DNA from 2 places in the Acidovorax sp. FW305-C-20-28 genome. Region 2 is predicted to be linked to the other one. Evidence: riboswitches for the same ligand, from Rfam matches in the RefSeq annotation. Region 2 holds a riboswitch; the other holds the start of a gene.
The links. Region 2 has a riboswitch for glycine ahead of gcvT (glycine cleavage system aminomethyltransferase GcvT). Riboswitches for the same ligand answer to the same signal wherever they lie in the genome.

Region 1: linked by a shared signal. The riboswitch ahead of AC3WOH_RS07245 (D-amino acid dehydrogenase) and the one ahead of gcvT (glycine cleavage system aminomethyltransferase GcvT) in region 2 are both predicted to bind glycine.

Annotation. Positions count from the first base shown of each region.
Region 1 covers NZ_JBYSYM010000004.1:164,900-168,294, forward strand. Annotated here, with positions in the region: gene sorT (SorT family sulfite dehydrogenase catalytic subunit) at 1-1, shown strand, start outside; gene sorU (SorU family sulfite dehydrogenase c-type cytochrome subunit) at 15-335, shown strand; gene AC3WOH_RS07245 (D-amino acid dehydrogenase) at 348-1,661, opposite strand; glycine riboswitch at 1,752-1,861, opposite strand; gene AC3WOH_RS07250 (YXWGXW repeat-containing protein) at 2,038-2,457, opposite strand; gene AC3WOH_RS07255 (YXWGXW repeat-containing protein) at 2,590-3,036, opposite strand; gene AC3WOH_RS07260 (DUF6463 family protein) at 3,184-3,395, opposite strand, start outside.
Region 2 covers NZ_JBYSYM010000034.1:64,784-68,178, reverse strand. Annotated here, with positions in the region: gene gcvH (glycine cleavage system protein GcvH) at 1-319, opposite strand, end outside; gene gcvT (glycine cleavage system aminomethyltransferase GcvT) at 392-1,534, opposite strand; glycine riboswitch at 1,585-1,712, opposite strand; glycine riboswitch at 1,726-1,816, opposite strand; gene AC3WOH_RS28815 (TRAP transporter large permease) at 1,855-3,150, opposite strand; gene AC3WOH_RS28810 (TRAP transporter small permease) at 3,147-3,395, opposite strand, start outside.

The sequences.
Region 1 (3,395 bases), on a different contig from region 2:
AGGGGGCGCAGGTCTTGCGCACCGCGCTGACCGCCGTGCTGCTGGCGCTGGCAAGCGGCGGCGCCTGGGCCGCGGATGCCGGCGAGCTGGCACGCGGCAAGGAACTGTTCGGCAAGATCCAGCCTGCCTGCAGCGTGTGCCATACGCTGCAGGCGGCGGGTGCCGAAGGCCAGGTCGGGCCCGTGCTCGACGAACTCAAGCCCAACGCCGAGCGTGTGCTGCGCGCGCTGAAGGCGGGCATCGGCGTGATGCCGTCCTATGCCGACAAGCTCAGCGACAAGGACATGCGGGCCTTGGCGAGCTTTGTCGCGCAGGCCTCGGGCGCCGCGCCCTGAGTCGGCGCGTACTCAGGCCTTCGATGCGACAGGCAGCAGGCCGGGCGCGCTGCGCTGCGGCATGCCGGTGAACGCGAAGTCCAGCTCGGGCGCCAGGCCGCTCACGATGCGTGCCACCGACTTGCCCGAGCCGCAGGCATGTGTCCAGCCCAAAGTGCCGTGGCCGGTGTTGAGGAACAGGTTGGTCAGCTTGGTCTTGCCGATCAGCGGCACGTTGCTCGGCGTGGCGGGGCGCAGGCCGGTCCAGAACTGCGCTTGGCTCGCGTCGCCCGCGCCCGGGAAGAGCTGCTCCACGCGGCGCACGATGGCATCGCAGCGCACCTGGTTGAGATCGCGCTGGTAGCCGTTGAGCTCGGCCGTGCCGGCGATGCGCAGGCGGTCGCCGCGCTCGCTGGTGTAGCGCGAGAACACGAGCTTGTATTCGTCGTCCGTGAGGCTCACCTGGTGGGCCATGGCCGCATCCTTGACCGGCATGGTCACCGAGTAGCCCTTGGCCGGATAGATCGGCAGGTGGATGCCCAGCGGCTGTGCCAGCAGCGGGCTGAACGAGCCCATGGCGAGCACGAAGGCATCACCGTGCACGCGCTCGAAGCGGCCGTCGGCATTGGTCACCTCCACATGGTCGATGCGCCCGCCCGCTTCGCGCAGGGCGGTGATGTGGTGGCCCATGCGGAACTGCACGCCCGCGGCCTCGCACAGGCGCGCCAGTTCGCGGGTGAAGGTGTTGGCGTCGCCCGACTCGTCTTCGGCCGTGAAGGTGGCACCGGCCAATTGCGGGCGGATATGGGCCAGCGCCGGTTCGATGCGCACGGCCTCGTCGGCGCTGACCACCTGGCGTTCGCAGCCCAGGGCCCGCATCTGCTCGGCGGGCGCCAGGGCACCATCGAACTCCTTCTGGCTGGTGTAGAAGTGCAGGATGCCCTGCGTGCGCTGGTCGTAGGCGATGCCGGTGGCCGCGCGCAACTGCTGCAGCGTGTCGCGGCTGTAGGTGCCCAGGCGCACGATCTGCTCGATGTTGTGGCGCGTGCGTGCCGGTGTGCAGTTGCGCAGGAAGGACAGGCCCCACAGCCACTGGCGCATGTCGGCGCGCAGGCGGAACAGCAGGGGCGCGTCTTCCTTGCCCAGCCACTGCAGCACCTTGAGCGGGGCGCTGGGGTTGGCCCAGGGTTCGGCATGGCTCACCGAGATCTGGCCGCCGTTGGCAAAGCTGGTTTCTGCACCAGGAGCCCCCTGGCGGTCGATGACGGTCACCTCGTGGCCGAGCTGTTGCAGGAAATAGGCCGAAGTCACGCCGAGCAGGCCGGCGCCAAGAACGATCACACGCATTTTGAAAGCCTTTAAAGGGCTGTGCCGGACGCACGTGTGTCGGCCAAGCGATGCGGGTGCATGCGCGCAGCGGGCACAGGTCTGCCGGCTGCCGCTCCCCCTGTCCTTGGTACCTGAGAGATTCACCGCGCACCCCTCATGGGCGGCGGCTTGCTCCTTCGGTGCGCTGCATGGTGCAGCGGCTCTCCAGACGGCTTTGATCAATGGTGCAGTACGGGACCTGAGCGTGCATGGGAGTTTGCGCCTTCGGTGAAGCGGGCAGTGCCGCTTGCTCTCCTGCGGTGTCCATTCTAGGTGCAGCAAAGACAAACGCCGCAGCTAATGTGCGGCGTTTGTTGCTGATGCAAGCCAGGCCGGGCCGTGGCCCGGTCATGCGTCAGTTGCGGCGCGGGTTGTTGGGGTTGTTGTCGTAGCGGTTGGGCACACCGTCGCCATCGCGGTCGCGGTCATGGCGGTTGGCCACGCCGTCACCATCGCGGTCCCAGCCGCCGCGGCGCATTTCCCAGCGGCCATCGCGCTCCTGCCAGGTGGGCTGGCGGTAAGCGTAGCCGGGGCGGGCCTTCACCCAGTGGCCGGCAACCCATACGTGGCGGCCGCCACGCCAGTCCCAGTGGCCTTCCTCCCAGACCATGCCGCGGCGGGGGGCCGGCATCGCTTCACGGCGGGGTGGGGGTGGGGCGGGGATCACCTGGCCGGACTGGATCACCACCGTCTGTGCGACGGCCACGGGCGCGAACGTGCCCAGTGCCAGCGTGCTGGCAATCAGGGCGGCGGCGGAAATGGTTTTGTAGGTCATGGGTGACTCCTTTTTTCAATGTTGTGGTTTCGCCTCTGTATGGTGGTGTGGCCGGGGCGCCGGGTCTGTAGGCGCCAGGCCTTGCCGCCTGTAGGCATGCGGGGCCGCCGGTGGGCGGCCACCGGACCACGGTCAGTTGCGGTAAGGGTTGTCGGGGCGGCGGTCATAGCGGTTGGGCACACCGTCGCCATCACGGTCCCAGCCGCCGGGGCGCATGTAGTGGCGGCCGCCGCGCTCTTCCCAGCGCGGCTCGCGGTAGTGGTAGCCGGGACGGGCTTGCACCCAGTGGCCGCCGATCCACACATGGCGGCCGCCGCGCCATTCCCAGTGGCCGGGCACCCAGGCCATGCCGCGGCGGTGGGGTGGAACGGCCTCGTAGCGGGGCGGCGGTGGTGCGTGGTGGTATTGCACCGGCACAACCTGCAGTGGGGCAAGTGCCGGGCGTTGCACCGGGGTGTAGTACGACGAAGGCGTGCCAGTCTCGATGACGATGGTGGCGCTGGGGGATGCCAGCGCCGGGGCAACGGCGCTCAGCGACAGCAAGGCCAGGGAAGCGGCGGCGAGGGCAATGCGGGCCATGAAGGTCTCCTTGGAAATGATTCCTTGCGGAACCGGAGCCTTGATCGTGGACTTTTTGCGTCAAGCCGGTGTAGTGGGCGTGCGAAGAGTTGTAAGCGGGTGTTGCTGCAAGCCAGCTTGCGCACCCGAAGCGTGATTTATGTCACATCAGCGGACCAGCAAGGCCAGGGCGGGTGGCAATACCAACCAGAAGCCCGACACCGGCATCAACACCAGGCCTGCCGCTACCAGGGCCAACAGGCACCAGCCCATGGGGCGCAGCGCGGCTGGGGGCTGGCTGCGTTCGAGCGCCGTCACCTCCCATGCCAGCAGGGCCAGCACGGCGCCGAACAGCAGGAACCAGATGGCGTTGCCCATGT
Region 2 (3,395 bases):
GGGCGGCATCGCTGAGCTTGACCTTGAAGAACCAGCCGGCGTCCAGGGGATCGGAGTTGGCCAGCGAAGGGTCGGCGCGCAGGGCTTCGTTGACCTCAACGATCTCGCCCGAGACGGGCATGTAAACATCGGCCGCGGCCTTGACGGACTCGACCACGCCGGCCACTTCGCCCTGGGCGAAGCTCTTGCCCACTTCGGGCAGGTCCACGAACACCACATCGCCCAGGGCATCCTGGGCGTGCACGGTGATGCCCACCACGGCTGCGTCGGTGTCAGCGGCGTTGATCCATTCGTGGTCTTTGGAGAATTTGACGGTCATGGGGAAAGCTCCTGGGCTTTGAAAAATGAAGGAATCAGCAATGTAGCGGGCCGGGCCCGCCGCGGCGTGAAATCAGCCGCGGAAATAGTTGGCGGGAGTGAAGGGCATGGCGCGCACCTCCATGGGCACGGCCTTGCCGCGCACGATGGCGTTCACCCGGGTGCCGATGGCAGCAAATGCCGGCGTCACGTAGCCCATGGCCACGGGCTCGTTCACCGTGGGGCCCAAGAGGCCACTGGTGACTTCACCGATCTTCTGGCCGTCGGCGCTCTGCAATTCGGTGTGCTCGCGCACGGGCACGCGCTCCAGCGCCACCAGGCCTACGCGCTTGCGCGGCAGGCTGGCGGGGTTGTCGATCTGCGCCAGCACCTTGTCGGCGCCGGGGAAGCCGCCCGCGCGCGCGCCACCCGTGCGGCGCACCTTCTGGATGGCCCAGTTCAGCGCCGCCTCGGGTGGGGTGGTGGTGGTGTCGATGTCGTTGCCGTACAGGCACAGGCCGGCCTCCAGACGCAGCGAGTTGCGTGCGCCCAGGCCGATGGGCTTCACCTCGGGCTGGGCCAGCAGCGCACGCGCCAGGGTCTCGGCCTGGGCGGCGGGCACCGAGATCTCGAAACCGTCTTCGCCCGTGTAGCCGCTGCGCGTCACGAAGCAGTCGCAGCCGGCGATGGTGTAGCTGCCGCCGGTCATGAACACCAGCTTCTCGATGCCCGGGGCCAGGCGGGCCAGCGCGGTCACGGCCTGGGGGCCTTGCAGTGCCTGCAGGGCATGGTCGGGCATGGGGCGCACCTCGCAGCGCTGGCCGATGCGCGCTTTGATGTGCGCGATGTCGCCGACCTTGCAGGCACCGTTGACGATCACAAACAGCGTGCCGTTGCCCTGGTTGAAGAACATCAGGTCGTCGATGATGGTGCCCTCGTCGGTCAGCAGCAGGCCATAGCGCTGCTTGCCCACGGGCAGGTCGATCACGTCCACGGGCACCAGGGTCTCGAAGGCGGCGGCAGCATCGGGGCCGACGAGCTGGAGCTGGCCCATGTGCGACACGTCGAACAGGCCGGCGGCGGTGCGGGTGTGCGCATGCTCGGCCATCAGGCCGGCGGGGTACTGCACGGGCATGGAGTAACCGGCGAACGGCACCATGCGTGCACCCAGCTCCAGGTGCAGGGCGTTCAGCGGCGTGGTGAGCAGGGGGGCTGCAGTGGTGGCAGGGGCAGACATGGGGCGGACTCCGGGCAAATGGGGGCCGCAACCCACCCATGGGTTGCGGGATTTGCCCTGCTGTCCGCTTTACCTGAGAGATTCACCGCACCACCCTGGCTGGCGGCTGCGGCTTGCTCCTTCGGTGGATGGCCTGCATGCTGCATGCATGCGGCCACCTCTCTCCAGCAAGGGAACGCCTGCATCCCTGCAGGCGGTTGCCAGTCCTTTTGCCTGAGCGTTCGGGGTGTCCCTGCGCCTTCGGCGGCCCCCGCGAAGGGGGCTCTCTCCTGACGGGCGCAAGTATATCCGCTGGCGGGCGCCGTCTGCGCCAAGCGCCCCTACTTGATGAAGCCCCACACCTTGGGCAGCCAGGTCGACAGCTGCGGGATGAAGGTCAGCACCACCAGCACCACGCCATGCGCCCAGAGGAAGGGCATGAGCTCGCGTACCAGCTGGGTCATGGGCACGCGCGAGACATTGCAGGTGACGAACAGCAGCCCGCCCACGGGTGGGGTGATCATGCCCAGGGTGAGGTTGTAGATCACGATCATGGCGAAGTGGATGGGATCGATCCCCAGCTTCACGGCCACGGGGGCCAGGATGGGGGCGAGCACCATCACGCCCGGCAGCGGCTCGATGAAGATGCCGAACAGCAGCAGGAAGATGTTCACGATGATGAGGAACATCCAGGGCGAGAGATTCATGCCCACCAGCCAGTCGGCCATCTGCTGCGGAATGCCTTCGATGGTCAGGATCCACGCGAATGCAGCCGACAGCCCGATGATGATGAGCACCGAGGCCGACAGCAGGGCCGAGCGCGCCAGGATGTCGGGCAGTGCCTTCCATTGCAGCGTGCGGTAGACGAACTTGCCGCACACCAGCGCATAGAACACCGCCACCACCGACGCTTCGGTGGGCGTGAACCAGCCCGCGCGCATGCCGCCCAGGATCACCACGGGCAGCAAGATGGCGGGCAACGCCTTCCAGGTGGTCTGCAGGATCTCGGCCAGGGGCGGCATCTTCCCGTCGCCCTTGTAGTTGCGCTTCTTGGAGATGTAGAAGTTCACGATGCACATGGCCACCGCGATCAGGATGCCCGGCAGCACGCCAGCCACGAACAGCGCGCCGACCGAGACCGTCTCGTCCTGCAGCGCGTAGATGATCATGATGATGGACGGCGGGATGATGGGCCCGACGATGGCGGTGGACGCCGTGAGCGCCGCCGCGTAGGAGCGGTCGTAGCCGGCCTTGTCCATCATGCGGATCAGCATCGAGCCCGGACCGGCCGCATCGGCCAGGGCCGAGCCCGAGATGCCCGAGAAGAAGGTCAGCGACACCACGTTGGTGTAGCCCAGCCCGCCGCGCTTGTGGCCCACGAACTGGCCGGCAAAGCGCAGCAGCACCTCGGTGAGCGAGCCGCCGCTCATGAGCTCGGCCGCCAGGATGAAGAAGGGCACGGCCATCAGCGGAAAGCTGTCGATGCCGGTGAAGGTCTCCTTGAGCAGCACCATCAGCGGGTAGCTCTCGGCCAGGATCAGTGTGGCCGCGGTGGACAGGCCCAGCGCAAACGCCACGGGCACACCCATGGCCAGGAACAGGCAGGCCGAAACGATGAGGATGATGGACGCGCTCATAGGGAGGCACTCGCATTCGCATCGAAGTGCGCGTCGGCTGCGAACGTGCGGTCGAGCACGTAGCCGCGCACGATGAACAAAAAGTGCACGATCAGCAGCACGCCGCCGATCAGCATGGCGCTGTAGATGTAGGCGAACGGGATCTGCGTCACGGCTGTCATCTGGAACATGGTGCGCTGCATGTACAGCCAGCCATACCAGACCATGAAGCCGAAGAAGGCAAAGAGCAGCGCCGCGACCACGGC